Regions from separate parts of the Mesorhizobium sp. B2-9-1 genome, predicted to be linked through region 4. Evidence: predicted binding sites of a transcription regulator. Region 4 holds the regulator's gene; each other region holds the start of a gene.
What was found. Region 4 encodes LexA, which represses DNA repair genes until DNA is damaged. Its sites were predicted from a motif close to TGTTCNNNNTGTGTTCNG; they were not measured.

Region 1 (4,043 bases), on a different contig from region 4:
CGGCCTGGCGCGTGAGGTGGTGCTCGAAGGCATTCGCGTCAACGCGGTCAGCCCCGGCATCACCGAGACCGAAATCCATGCCTCGGGCGGCCAGCCCGATCGGGTGGCGCGGATGCAGGATTTGCTGCCGATGAAACGCGCCGGGACAGCCGACGAAGTCGCCAGCGCGGTTCTCTATCTTTTGTCGGATGCGGCCTCCTATATAACGGGCGCGATCCTGAATGTGAGCGGCGGCCGCTGAGGGCCAGACCAGAAGGACACCATCATGGCTTATGACGTCGTTATCATCGGATCGGGACCGGGCGGCTATGTCTGCGCCATCAAGGCGGCACAGCTCGGGCTGAAGACGGCGGTGGTCGAGAAGAACGCCACCTTCGGCGGCACCTGCCTCAACATCGGCTGCATCCCGTCGAAGGCGCTGCTCTACGCCTCCGAGATGTTCGCGGAAGCCGGCCATGCCTTCGATACGCTGGGCATCGAGCTACCGGCGCCGAAGCTCAACCTGAAGAAGATGATGGCACATAAGGACGCGACGGTGACGTCCAACGTCAACGGCGTCGCGTTCCTGTTCAAGAAGAACAAGATCGATTCCTTTCGCGGCACCGGCAAGGTGATTTCCGGCGGCAAGGTTTCAGTGACGGGCGAGGACGGCAAGGTCGAGGAGATCGAGACCAAGAACATCGTCATCGCCACCGGCTCGGATGTCGCCGGCATTCCGGGCGTCAAGGTCGATTTCGACGAGAAGGCGATCGTCTCCTCCACCGGCGCGTTGTCGTTGGCCAAGGTGCCCGCCAGCCTCGTCGTCGTCGGCGGCGGCGTCATCGGGCTGGAACTCGGCTCGGTGTGGGCCCGGCTCGGCGCCAAGGTCACCGTGGTTGAGTTCCTCGACACTATCCTGGGCGGTATGGACGGCGAGGTGTCGAAGCAGTTCCAGCGGCTGCTTTCTAAGCAGGGTTTCGAGTTCAAGCTCGGCGCCAAGGTCACCGGCGTCTCCAAGGTCAAGAAGGGCGCCAGCGTCACCTTCGAGCCGGTCAAGGGCGGCGCGGCCGAAACCATTGAGGCGGACGTCGTGCTGGTCGCCACGGGGCGGCGCCCCTATGCCGACAGCCTCGGGCTGAAGGAAGCCGGCGTCGAGGTCGACGAGCGCGGCCGCGTCAAGACCGACGGGCATTTGAGGACCAATGTGCCTGGCATTTATGCCATCGGCGACGTCATTGCCGGGCCGATGCTGGCGCACAAGGCCGAGGACGAGGGCGTCGCGGTGGCCGAAACGATCGCCGGCCAGGCCGGCCATGTGAATTACGACGTCATCCCGAGCGTCGTCTACACCAGCCCGGAGATCGCTTCGGTCGGCAAGACCGAAGAAGAGCTGAAGAAGGCCGGCATCGACTACAAGGCCGGAAAATTCCCGTTCAGCGCCAATGGCCGCGCGCGCGCCATGTTGCATACCGACGGCTTCGTGAAGATCCTGGCCGACAAACAAAGCGACCGCGTGCTCGGCGTCCATATCGTCGGCTTCGGCGCCGGCGAGATGATCCACGAGGCGGCGGTGCTGATGGAGTTCGGCGGCTCCTCGGAAGACCTGGCGCGGACTTGCCACGCGCATCCGACGATGTCGGAAGCGGTCAAGGAAGCGGCGCTGGCCACGTTCTTCAAGCCTATTCACATCTGAAAGGCGTCATAGGCTTCTTCTATCTTTGTCTGCTATCGGCGTGGCGACTTCGGCAGTTTCTTCGCCTCCTTGGCCAAGGAGGCGATGCGTTCGTCAGCTTCCTGATGGCGTTCAAGCTTCCGCTGCCGATCGAATTTCTCGTACTGCGCTTCAGCGATACGCTTTGCGTCAGAGGTTTTCACGGAGCCGCCGGATCGCAGGACTGTTCGCCCAAGCTGACGCAACTGTTGGTCGAGAAGGGCCTGCGCATCCTGCATCACGACAAGCCTGCCCATGTCGAGCTGGTCTTCGAATATGTCGAGCAAGATGGTCGTGAGCCGGTTTAGCTCTTTGATCTCGCCTTCAGCGAGATAGTTCTTCGAAACGGCGACATCAGTCTTTCTAATGTTGTCGTTTGGCCACGACCGTAAGCCCATGTTTTCAAATTGGTAGTTTGCCCTGGCGGCGATTATTTCCGCGGGCGTCTGCGATGTGACCGCGTAGACCAGCTTGGCTTGCGTCCGTTGATAGAACTCGCGCGCCGCTTCGGTGGTGCCGTCGTAGTCCTGGCACATGGCGCAAATGCTGCGCAGCTCGCGGTAGATGTTCGCCTCGTCGGAACGAATGTCACGGATTATCTCACGTAGCTCAGCGACCCGATCTGCACTCTCGGGACGCTTTAGACGTGGAGAATCGACAATGAATCCCTTCTTGGCGAACTGGACCAGGATGCCCGTGGCCCAGCGACGGAAAAGAGTGGCCTGGGTCGATGACACCCGATAGCCAACCGAGATCACCATATCCAGGTTGTAGACAGCGACCGGCCTGCCCAGACTTATGTGCACTTTTTGCACAGAAGTCGCTTCGTCGAGTTCCCCCTCCTCAATTACATTGTTGATATGTCGCGTGATCGTGGTGCGATCCCGCCCAAATAGGTCGGCAATCTGCGCCTGCGTCATCCACAGGGTGTCACCTTCGAAGCGGATATCGAGCTGAATGCCTTTTTCGGTGCTGTAGACGAGAAACCGATCGCCAGTCTCTTCGTCTTCTACCAGATGAACCGGTTCATTTTCATCATCAGTCATAAGGATGCCCGACTCGGTTGCACGAGAACATTATAGCAACTTCCGCTACCGAACACCCGGTCATGCCACCATTCTCCGCGATTTGCCTGCCCCAACCAAAACGGCCCGCCTCTCGGCGGGCCGTTCATCTTCAAGCTGTTGCCAGGTTACTGAGCCGGCGCAGGTGCCGGGGCTGGCGCAGGGGTGGGCGCGGGCGCGGGCGCAGGTGCCGGAGCTGGCGCGGGAGCCGGGGCAGGCGCCGGAGTTGGCTCAGGCGCCGGAGCAGGCGTTGCAGGGGCCGGAGCCGGCGTGCTGGCGGCCGGCGGCTCAGCCGGGGCGGGCGCATGCTCGCCGCCGCTTCTGCCAAAGACATAATACGCAACCACGGCCAGGATAATGACAACAAGGGCGATCAGCCAGCCGCTGCCGCCGCCACCGCCACTCGAGGTGGGAGGCGTGCTCGAAGGGGTGAACGGGTCGTTAGGGTTCGCCATGAAACGTGTCCTCCTTGGATGAAAGTCATCAAAATAACAGCCATCAACGCGCTGAGCCCGCATCGGGTTTCACGCGGACGGACGGAAAGCGCTGAAAAACCGGCGTTTTCAGGTCCGCCAGCCGCCAGACGACTCAGTTGACGGCGGTAACAGTATACCCTGCCTTGCGAAAATCCTCGACCAGTCCTTCCGAACCGGGCAGATGCATGGCGCCGACGGCCATGAAGACGTTGCCCTTGGCCAATATCGGCCCGGCATGCGCCGCCATCACCTTATTGCGGCTGGTGATCATGGTCTGCTCGAAGGCGGCATAGCCGGCCTTGTCGTCCGCCGTCTCCGGCAGCACGGCGCGGAACAGCGGCCAGAACATGCCGACCTCGCCACGCTGGTAGAGCACGATCATCGTCTCGTTGACGTCGTTCACCTTGTCGCCGAGCTTCATCGTCTCGACCAAGCTCTTCATGTGGAATTCGATCGGCAGCGAGGCCATCGCGCGCAACTGATCGACGGCGGTTTCGAGCCCTTCGACGTCCTTGCCCGAAGCCTTGGCGTCCGAGGCAAGCTTGACGTCCAGCACGGGTTCGCCGGCGCTCTGGCGCGCCACCTCGCAGGCCGGCAACGCCATCATCGCCGACAGGATCCACGGCTTCATCTTGGCGACCGTCGCCGGCGGGATGCCGCGCGCGTCGAGCCCCTTGTCCAGCGCCGCCGCATCGTCGGGCGACAAGAGCGACGACAGCGTGGTGTTGTCGGTGAACATCATCAGGCCGGGTTCGCTGGCCATCGCGGCCATCATCTTGGCCTTGTCCATCGCATCGGTGGTTTCGATGACGA
Region 2 (4,043 bases), on a different contig from region 4:
ATCCGCGTCCGGTGGTGATCCCGCCGCAATCGGCTCCATCGCGGCCCCCTTTGCCTCTCCGGCGTCCTTAAGCCTGGCTTTGGGCAATCGAGCCCAGCACCGATGTTCTTGCAAGTGGGGGAACGCGTAACTTCACAAATCGGAAACCGGCCCGCGCCGACGGATGGGGAGGTTACCCGAAGCGGTCGGTACGTAGCGCACGGACGGCGCCTAGGCTTTCGCCAATCTCCAATGCCGCCAGAGGAGATGCCTTAGCCACTCACAACTCCTTCTCGGCCAATTCCCTAAACCCGTCCGGCACCGAGCGCGGGCCTTCCAGCGCCACCGTGCCGTAGCCGACCGCCTCGTTGCCGAAGCGCTGGCGGATCTTGTCCATCGCCCGGTCGGCGCCGAAGCGTGCGAGACCTTTGCGGCTGCCGGGCCTCAGCTTCTCGTCCGCCAGCCCGAGCGGCAGTTCGAGCTGCAGCTCGGCATGCTCCTCCAGATGCGAGACGGAGATGGCGAGCAGCGAGATGTCCCTCTCGTCCGGATGGGCGGCAAGCACGCCGCGCACCAGTTCCTCGGCGATCTCCGCCAGCATCGCGGTCGCCTGGATCGGCTGGTCGAGCGTGATCGAGCGGCTCACTGCCCGCAGATCGGCGAAGCGAACCCGCACCGTCACCGTGCGCCCGGGCCGGTCCTTGGCGCGCAGGCGGCTGGCGACGCGGTCGGCCAGATGCAGCAGCGTCGGCACGAAGACGCGCGGCACCGCCGGCTTCCTGCCGAGCGCCGATTGCGCGCCGGCAGAATGCGCGCGGCGGTGTGTCTCGAGTTTTCGCGGGTCGCGGTTCCAGGCGAGCGCGGCAAGCTTCTGGCCGGCGGCGTGGCCGATCAGCCGCTCCAGCGCGCCGCTATGGGTGCGCGCCAGCTGCCCGATCGTCTCGACGCCGATCTCGGCCAGCCTGGCCTTGGTCGCCGGGCCGACACCCCACATCAGCGTGACAGGCAGGTCGTGCAGGAAGGCGAGCTCGCTGCAGGGCTCGACCACCACCAGCCCGTCGGGCTTGGCCACCTGCGAGGCGATCTTGGCCAGATGCTTCGTCCGCGCCACGCCGATCGAGATCGGCAGACCGAGCTCGGCCTTCACCCGCTCGCGGATTTTTCGCGCGATCTCTTGCGGCGATCCGAACAGATGCGTGCAGCCGGCGACGTCGGCAAAAGCCTCGTCGATCGAGATGCGCTCGACCGCCGGCGTGAAATCGTCGAGCACCTTGATCGCGGCGTCGCCGAGGCGCTGGTACTCGGAAAAATGACCGCCGACGAAGATGAGCTGAGGGCAGAGCTCGCGCGCTTTGCGGCCCGGCATGCCGCCGCGCACGCCAAAGATTTTCGCCTCATAGGAGGCCGCCAGCACCACGCCTCCGCCGACGGCGATCGGCTTGCCACGCAATGACGGGTCGAGCAGCTGCTCGACCGAGGCGTAGAAGGCGTCGAGGTCGGCATGCAGGATGGTGGCGGCCGCGGCGGTGTTCGTGGCGGCCATCGCGCGCTCCCATGGCCATTTGTGTGGCATTGCAGCATTAGCTGCGTCTTTTGTAAGGGGAATTAACGGAACATAAAGAGAACAAAAGAAGCTCTCTGTCAAGCCACCACGCTTGGCCGTGCAGGTTTCCACAACTGGGGGCGCAGCCACAGATAGAACGCCGGTTGTGCGCGTGACCTTTGCGCGGGAGATGCCGCCGCAGGCTGAGGAGGGATCGCCTCGCGAGGCGATCCCTCCTTCGCTTCTGAACGTAAATTGCGACTGTCTGCGCTATGCCGGCTTGGCGTATTGTTCGGCGCTCAGCACCTCGATGCATTGGAACGGCTGGTTGCCTTCCACCCAGGCGTCGTGGCCGGGCGGGATGGTGTAGGAAGTGCCGGCCTCGATGGTCTTTTGCGTGCCGTCGGTCATCCGTATGGTGATCGAGCCGGACACGGCATAGCCGACATGCGAGACTTGGCAGCTGTCGGTCTTGACCACCGGCTTCACGCATTCGGACCATTTCCAGCCCGGCTGCATGTTCATCCGCCCGAGCGTATAGCCCGGCAGCCGCACGATCTCGACACGCGTCTTGGCGGGCGCGCGGACCTCGTCGGGATTGTTGTGCGATTTGGATTCGAGTTTCGTCACCTTCATTGCAACTTCGGCCATGGTATCCCTCCCATGTGTGAAGCGGCGCCTGACGTTGCGATCGTCGGCGACCGCGACTGTATTCATAAGCCTTATTATGAGCGATTGCTAATTAATTGAGGCGACCGCGAGTTCAGCCGAATGCTTGGCGCATTGTCGTGGGAGGCTGATATTCCGACCCTCGGGCGACGGTCCCGGGCCATCTTCGGACCGAAGTCCCATCGCACGAACGCAGAGGCCTGAGACGCCTATTTTCAGGAAACAACGACGGCACCAAAATCATTGGCTAGCAAGCCGCCGGACAAAGTCCCTTCATCGGCGGTTGACCACGGCGTGCCCGCTATTCCTGCGATATGGCGGGCACGCCTTTCCCTGAAACCGCTCCTGGAGTTGCGGGCCGTGCAACCCGGTAAGATGATCGCCAATCTGTTTGCCGCGCTGCTTCTGGCCGGCCTGGTCGGCGGCGTCTTTTTCGTCTTCGGCAGGCCGCTCTGGCCCGAGCGCCAGGCCCGTATGGTGATCCTTCTTCCGATCGATACGATTGCGACCGGATCGCTGCGCCGAGCCTGCCTCGAGCCATGCCTGCCGGCCCGTTTCGATCTCAAGCTCGCGCCCGCCAGGCCGCGCGGATGAAACCGGGCGCGGGAACCAGTCCGCGCCCCGGGCCGTTGACGGAACGAAGGGATGGCGCTGGCGGAGGCCGCCATGGACAATTTCGACCTCATCGATCTTCTGTGCGTCATCGACGCCTGCGTGAGCGACCGTTCGGCCGGCCGTATTGTGCCGATGTCGAGGGCCGTCGAGGAGTTGCGCGTCCTGACCGGCGATTTCGTCTCGTCGGATGAGGACGCGGCCAACGCCTTGACGCAGGTCGCGCTCAAGCGCGGCTGCGCCGTGCTCTTCGACGAGCGAGCGGGCGCGGACATTGTCGGCTAGGCGCAATCTCCCCCTCCTCCTGGCGGAGGAGGTTGGCGCTCATTTCGCCAGGGTGATCATCCGGCCCGCATACGCCGTCCGGCCTCCGAGTTCGGCCGTGCAATCCGATTTCACGGCCGAGTTTCCCGTCATCGAGATGGTATCGCCGACCAGCCGCAGGCAACTGCCCTGGGCGTTCATGTCCGAATTTCCGGCATAGGTGATGACGGCGTCCGGGGCGTAGATGAAGCCGCTGACCACGGAGCCCGATCCGCCGTTCAGCGTCAGCGCCTGGGTGTTGCCGTGAGCCTGGTAGATGGTGATTCCGGCGTAGGGGCCGCTGGTGGGCGGCGACAGGTTCACCTGCTCGTTGGCGTTGATATAGAGTTGTGAGTTCTCCATCAGGAAGATCGTCACGCCCTGGCCGCTCAGGCTGCCGTTGCCGCCCGGCTTTATGGTGACGTTGCGCATGATGTAGGTGCCCGGATTGAGGGTGATCTTTCCCGACAAGGTCTTGTCGCAATAGGTGCCCGGCGAGAGCGTCACCGTTTTGCCATTGGGCACCGGCAGGCAGAGCGTGTAGGCGGGAGGAACGACGTCGGCCAGCGGATCGAACGAAGCATACTGGTTCTCATGCGGCGCGCCGCAGGAAAGCGTGGCGTTCGGCGGCGTCAGCCCTTGCGTGCCGCCGACCGTCGAGACGCAGCCGGCGCTGAGGATCGCCGAGCCGCCGCGGTTGACGGCGTCGGGCGCGTCTGAATTGGCCGCGATCACGCAGCCGTCCATCGCCACATTGGTCGAGCCCTGCAGGTGGACCGCGCCGCCGGCATGCTGATCGAGCGCGAGCACGCAGGCTTGCGCGCCGGGCTTGAGCTTGACCGAGGCGGTGCGCGTCGCCTGCCAGGCCGGCATGCCGCTGATGAAGGCCGGCCGGCTGACGCTCGACGACAGCGAAATGAAATAGGCGCCCGGATTG
Region 3 (4,043 bases), 210 kb from region 4:
GTTACGCAATACAAGAACTCGATTACATAAGCATAAGACGATAAACCAGGATTGTGGCCGAACTCCGGCTAAGCCAACCAACTATCCTCGGCCGCCCTCGGGTCGCGCAGAGCCCAAAATCCCAGGCGTAAACGCACTTTACAGGGCGCCGGCTTCGTCCTCGAAACCGTCGTCGCCGCCTTCCGAGCCGCCATTCTCGAGGAATTTCTCGGCGATCAGCCCGGCATTCTGGCGCAATGCAAGCTCGACCTCACGCGCCGTGTCGGGATTGTCGCGCAGGAACAGTTTTGCGTTCTCGCGACCCTGGCCGAGGCGCTGGGAATTGTAGGAGAACCAGGCGCCCGACTTCTCGATGACGCCGGCCTTGACGCCGAGATCGATCAGCTCGCCGGTCTTCGACACGCCCTCGCCATACATGATGTCGAACTCGACCACCTTGAAGGGCGGGGCCAGCTTGTTCTTCACCACCTTGACGCGGGTCTGGTTGCCGACGACCTCGTCGCGGTCCTTGACCGAGCCGATGCGGCGGATGTCGAGGCGCACCGAGGCGTAGAATTTCAGCGCGTTGCCGCCGGTGGTCGTCTCGGGCGAGCCGAACATGACGCCGATCTTCATGCGGATCTGGTTGATGAAGATGACCATGGTGTTGGAACGCGAGATCGAGGCGGTCAGCTTGCGCAGCGCCTGGCTCATCAGGCGAGCCTGAAGACCGGGCAGCGAATCGCCCATCTCGCCTTCGATTTCAGCGCGCGGCGTCAGTGCCGCCACCGAGTCGACGACCAGCACGTCGATGGCGCCCGAACGCACCAGCGTGTCGCAGATCTCCAGCGCCTGCTCGCCGGTGTCGGGCTGCGAGATCAAAAGGTTCTCGAGGTCGACGCCAAGCTTGCGGGCATAGACCGGATCGAGCGCGTGCTCGGCATCGACGAAGGCGCAGATGCCGCCCTTCTTCTGGGCTTCCGCAACCGTGTGCAGCGCCAGCGTCGTCTTGCCCGAGCTTTCCGGCCCGTAAATCTCGATGATGCGGCCGCGCGGCAGGCCGCCGACGCCGAGCGCGATGTCGAGGCCGAGCGAGCCGGTCGGCACGGTTTCGATCTCGACCACCTGCTCGTTGGCGCCGAGCCGCATGATCGAGCCCTTGCCGAACGCGCGCTCGATTTGCGACAGCGCCGCGTCCAGAGCCTTTGATTTGTCCACTGCCTTATCCTCTACAAGCCGCAAAGAATTCTGAGCCATGATACATCACCCCTTGGTCGTCAATGAAGGCCGGACAATCCGTGATCCCTGCTTGTTTTGTACCTTTTTTGTTCTCATTTGGCAAGGGGCAACAAATATCTGAAAAATAATCAATATCTGGATTTGTTCTATTTTTGTCTCACCAAGGCTGGTACAGGGTGCAGCCACCGGTCCAGAAGAGATTTCGATATCCGGCCGTCCGAATCGCGACCCCGATTGCAGGGCGACCTGAGGAAACCTAGACCAATTGCAGGAAAAGTGCGTAGCGGTTTTCCGTCCGGGATAAAGACTTAGGGCAGTTCGGCGATTCCGTGAAACGCTGAACCGCTCTAGTGTGCGCAGCCGCGCGACCAACGAAAGTCACCGACCCGAAATGCCGACATCCCCAACAATCCTGGCGCTTGGCGGCGCCCATATCGACCGGCGCGGCCAGGTCTCGGGCATCTATGTGCCCGCGGCTTCGAATCCCGGCATCATGCGCGAGGACGTCGGCGGCGTGGTTTTCAACGCGCTGCGCAGCGTGGTGAAGCGCGGCGTGTCGGCCTCGCTGATCTCGGTGCGTGGCGGCGACGCTGCGGCGGACACGGTCGCCTCGGCGATCGACAACGCCGGGATAACCGACTTTTCGGTGGTGTTCCTCGACCGCACGACGCCGAGCTACACGGCGCTGATCGATGCCGAAGGCGAGTTGATCGTCGGGCTTGCCGACATGGCGCTCTACGACCTTGCCTTCCCCAAGCAAATAAGGCGCGCCAAGGTGCGCGAGGCGATCGCCGCCGCCGACGCCATCATGTGCGACGCCAACCTGCCGACGGCGGCGCTGGAGCGCCTGCTGGCGCTTGCCTGCGGCCGGCCGGTCTTCGCCATAGCCGTCTCGCCGGCCAAGGTCGTCCGCCTGGCGCCGCTGCTCGACCGTCTGTCGCTGCTCTTCATGAACCGTCGCGAGGCCGCCGCGCTGGTCGGCGCCGAGCCATCCGGCAAGACCCTTGTCGACGCGCTCAGGCGCGCTGGCCTGAATGCCGGCGTGGTCACGTCCGGCAGCGCTCCGGTGCTAGGCTTCGACGACACCGGCATCTTCGAGATCGACCCGCCCGCGCCGCGCAAGGTGGCCGACGTGACCGGCGCCGGCGACGCCTTGACCGGCGCAACCGTCGCCGCCTTGCTGCGCGGCCTGTCACTGCGCGCAGCACTACGCGAAGGCCTTGCCGCGGCAATGCTCGCCATAGAGAGCCCGCAGGCCGTGCCGTCCTTCACGATCACCACCTTCACGCAGGCGCTTGCCCTTGTGCCGGAGCCGCGGGAAGTGGCATAGGGCCACCACTGCCGGAGCAATCCCTCGGATCGGAGACAGCCATGACGCCTGACACCGCCCGCCCCTTCGTCGATATCCATCCGCCCGTGGCGGAGGCGCTTGCCGCCGGCCGGCCCGTGGTGGCGCTGGAAAGCACCATCATCACCCACGGCATGCCCTACCCCGACAACGGCGCCATGGCCGCCAAGGTCGAGCAGATCATCATCGATGGCGGCGCGGTGCCGGCGACGATCGCCGTGGTCGAGGGCCGCATCAAGATCGGCCTCTCCGACGGCGAGCGCGAATCGCTTGCCATGACGGGCGATGCCATGAAGCTGTCGCGCGCCGATCTCGGTTTCGCGGTCGCTCAAACGCGTACCGGCGGCACCACGGTTGCGGCGACCATGATCGCCGCGCATATGGCCGGCATAAAAGTGTTCGCCACCGGCGGCATCGGCGGCGTCCACAAGGGCGCTGAGAAAAGCTTCGATATCTCGGCCGACCTCGACGAGCTGGCGCGCACGCCGGTCATCGTCGTCTCGGCCGGCGCCAAGGCGATCCTAGACATCGAAAAGACGCTGGAAGTCCTGGAAACGCGCGGCGTGCCGGTTATCGGCCGTGGCTGCGAGACGATGCCCGCCTTCTGGTCGAGGCAGTCGCCCTTCCGCGCGCCGCTGACCCTTCATGCGCCGGAAGACATCGCGCATTTTTACCGCACGCGTCAGGCGCTGGGCTTGGGCGGCGGCATCCTCGTCGCCAATCCGGTGCCGCAGAGCGACGAAATCCCGGCCGCCGAGATGGACGGCTATATCCAGGCCGCGCAAAAGGCGGCCGAGGCGCTCAACGTCACCGGCAAGGCGGTGACACCGTTTTTGCTGTCGAAAATTCTGGAGCTGACCGGTGGCCGCAGCCTGAAGACCAACATCGCGCTGGTCGAGAACAATGCGCGGCTGGCGGCGGAGATCGCCAAAGCTTTATAGGGCAGAATCTAATCCCTCAGCTTTGAATCCGTTCTACCGGTTGAATGCAGGGCTGAATTTCAGCTGTCCGTTGGCGGGTTCGCTCTGGAAAGGCAGTGATTGCACATATTGCGCGGGCAGATCTTGATAGCTCAAGTTGCCGTCGCTTCTGAAGCCGAAGCGCCCGTAATAGGCCGGATCACCGATTAACACGCAGCCTTTTGCTCCGTTCGCCCTGAGGATTGCAAGCCCTTCGTAAATCAATGCACTTCCGATGCCTTGCCGCTGCTTATCCGGCCATACAGATACCGGACCAAGCCCGTACCATCCATGGCTTTCAGCTCCAATTGTCACTGGTGAGAAGGCCACGTGTCCCACAATGTCTCCGCCGCTGACGGCAACAAGTGAAACCGTCAGGTCGCCATCATTCCGCAACGCGGTAATGATCGGGGCCTCCGAACCATCGCTAAACGACATGGGTTCGAAAGCGGCAATAGTCAGGTCGTGAATGACCCGCACGTCGCCAAGTTGCTCCGGTCTAATGATTACTGCCATGA
Region 4 (4,043 bases):
CATAGATCTCATATCCACGGAGCATCCGAAGCTGCGCTACGCGCCGGACCGCATCAGGCTGTCGGCGCGCAGGATCCCTTCCGGCATGACGGCCGGGTCGATGCTGACCGGCTATGCCAAGCTGCTGCCGCCGACAGGTCCGGTTCGGCCGGACAGCTACGACTATTCCTTCGACAGCTATTTTGCCGGCATCGGCGCCAGTGGCTTTTTCCTGGGCGATCCGAAACTTGTCGCGTCGACCCAGACAGTTCCAACGGAGGTGCCTTTCGGCGCGCGCGTGGCATCGGCCATAGAAAACGCTCGCGAGGGGATTGCCGACCACATCAGGAGCAGCATCGGTGGTTCCGAGGGTGAGATCGCAGCGGCGCTGATCGTCGGCGTTCGTGCCGGCATTCCGGACGAAATCAACGAGTCGATGCGACGGACCGGCATCTACCACATCATTTCGATCTCCGGCCTGCATATGGCGCTGGTTGCCGGCACGATCATGGTGCTTTTGCGCGGCGCTTTCGCGCTGTTTCCGGATTTCTCGTCGCGGCGGCCGGTGAAGAAATACGCCGCCGGGATCGCACTCATCTCGATCGCCGCCTACCTCATCATCTCCGGCATCGTGGTGGCGGCCGAGCGAAGCTTCATCATGCTGGCCGTGATGCTCGCCGCCGTGCTCTTCGACCGCGCGGCGCTGACAATGCGCAACCTGGCGATCTCTGCCATCGCCGTCATCCTGGTCTCGCCGCATGAAGTGGTCGGCCCGAGCTTCCAGATGTCCTTCGCCGCCACCGCCGCCCTGGTCGGCGCCTATGCCGGCTTTGCCGATTATCGCGCCGGCAAAACGACCGCGCCGCCGGCAAAGCGTTCATTCCTCGGGTTCCTGTCGCGAAAACTGGTGGTTGGCGTGGGCGGCGCCGCCGTGACGTCGCTCATCGCGGGCAGCGCGACATTGCTGTTTGCGATCTGGCACTTCCAGCGGGTGTCGCCGCTCAGCCTGCTTGCCAATCTGGCGGTCATGCCGATCGTCTCGCTGATCGTCATGCCGTTCGCCGTGCTGAGCGCGCTGGCCATGCCCTTCGGCTTCGACGGTCCGCTCCTCTATGTGATGGGCAAGGGGCTGACGGCGATGATCGCCATCTCGGCATGGATTTCCGAGCGCTCGCCTGTCGATGCCGTCGGGCTGATCTCGATCCAGTCGGTGCTGCTGGCGACGGTCGCGCTGGTCATCGCGACCATGGCCACCACCTGGCTGAGGCTTGCCGCCGTACCCTTCGCGCTCGCCGCGCTGCTGGCCATTCCGCACGTCCGCACACCGGATGTGCTCATTTCCGAGGACGCGCATCTGGTGGCGATGCCGATCGGCGGCGGCGAGCTTGCCGTCAATCGCGAACGCTCCAACGAGTTCACTACCGACAACTGGAAACGGGCGCTGAAAGCCGAGGATATCGTGCCGCCGGAAAGGTTCGCCAAAGATACGCTGGACATTGCCGATCCCGTCGACCTGCCACCCGGCTCGCCCTTCTATTGCACCGGCGATCTCTGCATCGGCCGGCATCCTTCCGGCGCGATCGTCGCGCTCGCCGAGACCCGCGACGCCGCCCGGCCGGCCTGCGGTTTCGCCGACCTCATCGTCATCAACGACGCCACGGCCTATAACCCATGCCGCGATCCGCGTGTGCTCGTCGTCACCAAGCGGCAGCTGGCGCGCGACGGCAGCGCCGCCGTCTTCTTCGATCCGCAATCGGCAACCGCGCGGCCAACCGTCCGCTACGCGGTCGTAGAACCATACCGACCCTGGCACGAGCAGCGGAAATACACGCGCGAGGCGAGGGGACTGGCGCCCTATAAGCAGCCGGAAAAACCAGCCGCCGCACCGGCCCAATAGATTGTCGTCCGGGCGAAGACGGCGAGCAGTTCTGCTCAATAGCGGCGAATAAGTCCCACGAGCTTGCCCTGAACCTTGACCCGGTCCGGTCCAAAGATCCGGGTCTCATAGGCCGGGTTGGCGGCTTCGAGCGCGATCGAGGCACCCTTGCGGCGGAAACGCTTCAAGGTTGCCTCCTCATCGTCGACGAGCGCCACCACGATCTCGCCCGGGCTTGCCGTGTTGGCATTGCGGATGATGACGGTATCGCCGTCGAAGATCCCGGCCTCGATCATCGAGTCGCCCTTGACCTCCAACGCATAATGCTCGCCGCCCATGATCATGTCCGGCGGCACCGAGATCGAATGCGTCTGGTGCTGGATGGCGTCAATCGGCACGCCGGCGGCGATGCGGCCCATCACCGGAATGGATACGGCCGCCGCGGCCTCGTCGTCATTGCTTGGCGTCGGGGTGCGCGATGGCGTCGCCGGCTTGACCTGGCGATTGAGATTGCCTTGGCCGCCCTGGATGACGCTCGGCGAAAACTTCTTCGCGGCATTAAGGCCTGGCGCGATCGAGTCGGGCAGGCGCAGCACTTCCAGCGCGCGCGCCCGGTTTGGCAGCCGGCGAATGAAGCCGCGTTCTTCCAGCGCCGTGATCAGCCGGTGGATGCCGGACTTGGAGGCAAGGTCGAGCGCCTCCTTCATCTCATCGAATGATGGAGGAATCCCGCTCTCCTTCAGGCGTTCATGGATGAACATCAGGAGTTCATGTTGTTTGCGCGTCAGCATCGGCGGCCCCCACGGGTTCTGAAACCAGAATCAGAAAAACAAACCCAGAACAAACACTATCTGTTCCAGTTGTGTTCCGCAACCGTTTAAAGTTTAGTGAATTTGTTAAGGCGGCCGAAACGATGTCGCATCCGGTGATGCCTTGGCCGTCCCGGCTGGGGTAGGGGCGTTGATTCCGCTCGGATTTGGAGCCTCCTTAAGCTGAATCAAGAGCCGACACCATCACGAAGCCGTGGATGGGATCACGTCGGTTTCTGCGCAAGCGTGCCGCACCGTGAACGAAACGGACCCAAAATGCCAACCTTAGCAATGGTTCCGATCCAGGGTCTTCGCCGTCTATGGACCAGCTAACATAGGACCAAAGGTTCTTGCCCTGTCGCCGACGGTGGTGAGACAACCCCCTTGGCCAGATCGAAATGGAGGCGGCAGCACAATGAGGGGAATTCCTGATTTCGCCGAAGTCGAGGCGATGGATGCCGCGGATCCGCTGCGCGCCATGCGCGATCGCTTCGTCTTGCCGGAAGGCGTCATATACCTCGACGGCAATTCGCTGGGCGCTGCTTCGATCGACGCCTTCAACGAGATCGAGACTGCCGCGAGGCAGGAATGGGCGCGGGATCTCATCCGCGCCTGGAACACCGCCGACTGGTTCGATATGCCCATCGAGCTGGGCGACCAGCTCGGGCGCCTGATCGGCGCGAAACCCGGCCAGACGGTCGTTTGCGACACGACTTCGATCAACATCTACAAGGTCCTGCATGCGGCACTTGCGATGCGGCCCGAGCGTTCGGTGATCGTTGCCGAGACCGACAGCTTTCCGACCGACCTCTACATGGCGGAAGGGGTCGCATCGACGCGGCCCGGCACGGTGCTGCGGCTCGAAGGCGCCGATGCCCCGACGATTGAGGAACTGGTCGACGATCGCGTCGCGGTCATCCTGGTCAACCACGTCAACTATAAATCCGGCCGGCTGCGCGACATGGCGGCGCTCACCCGCAAGGCCCGTGAAGCCGGCGCGTTAATCGTGTGGGACCTCTGCCACACAGCGGGTGCGCTGCCGGTGGATCTCGACGGCTCGAATGCCGATTTCGCCATCGGCTGCACCTACAAGTATCTCAATGGCGGGCCGGGCTCGCCGGCCTTCATCTACGCCGCGAGCCGCCACCACGGCGACATTCGCCAGCCGCTCAGCGGCTGGTGGGGCCATGCCCGGCCTTTCGCGTTCGAGCAGGGCTATGCCGCGGGCACTGGCATCCGGCGGTTCCTGTGCGGAACGCAGCCGGTGCTGTCGATGCGCGCGCTGAAAGGCGCGCTGGATCTCTGGAACGACGTCGACATGAGGGCCGTGCGGAGAAAAAGCGTCGCGCTGACGGACCTGTTCATCCGGCTTGTCGAGG

Region 1: a site for LexA is predicted at 2,760-2,777, ahead of rhuM (RhuM family protein). Genes of this name have one in related genera too.
Region 2: a site for LexA is predicted at 1,589-1,606, ahead of dinB (DNA polymerase IV). Genes of this name have one in related genera too.
Region 3: a site for LexA is predicted at 1,361-1,378, ahead of FJW05_RS02675 (carbohydrate kinase family protein). Genes of this name have one in related genera too.

The regions. Positions count from the first base shown of each region.
Region 1 is NZ_VFTP01000011.1:81,004-85,046, reverse strand. Features, by position in the region: gene FJW05_RS19260 (SDR family oxidoreductase) at 1-241, shown strand, start outside; gene lpdA (dihydrolipoyl dehydrogenase) at 266-1,672, shown strand; gene rhuM (RhuM family protein) at 1,705-2,736, opposite strand; gene FJW05_RS19240 (TraB/GumN family protein) at 3,343-4,043, opposite strand, start outside.
Region 2 is NZ_VFTP01000004.1:289,351-293,393, reverse strand. Features, by position in the region: gene FJW05_RS11560 (patatin-like phospholipase family protein) at 1-39, opposite strand, end outside; gene dinB (DNA polymerase IV) at 260-1,522, opposite strand; gene FJW05_RS11550 (cupin domain-containing protein) at 1,793-2,173, opposite strand; gene FJW05_RS11545 (polymerase) at 2,552-2,785, shown strand; gene FJW05_RS11540 (hypothetical protein) at 2,837-3,088, shown strand; gene FJW05_RS11535 (TadE/TadG family type IV pilus assembly protein) at 3,128-4,043, opposite strand, start outside.
Region 3 is NZ_VFTP01000001.1:543,527-547,569, reverse strand. Features, by position in the region: gene recA (recombinase RecA) at 139-1,236, opposite strand; gene FJW05_RS02675 (carbohydrate kinase family protein) at 1,610-2,548, shown strand; gene FJW05_RS02670 (pseudouridine-5'-phosphate glycosidase) at 2,590-3,507, shown strand; gene FJW05_RS02665 (N-acetyltransferase) at 3,541-4,041, opposite strand.
Region 4 is NZ_VFTP01000001.1:753,708-757,750, forward strand. Features, by position in the region: gene FJW05_RS03725 (ComEC/Rec2 family competence protein) at 1-1,876, shown strand, start outside; gene lexA (transcriptional repressor LexA) at 1,912-2,646, opposite strand; gene kynU (kynureninase) at 3,080-4,043, shown strand, end outside.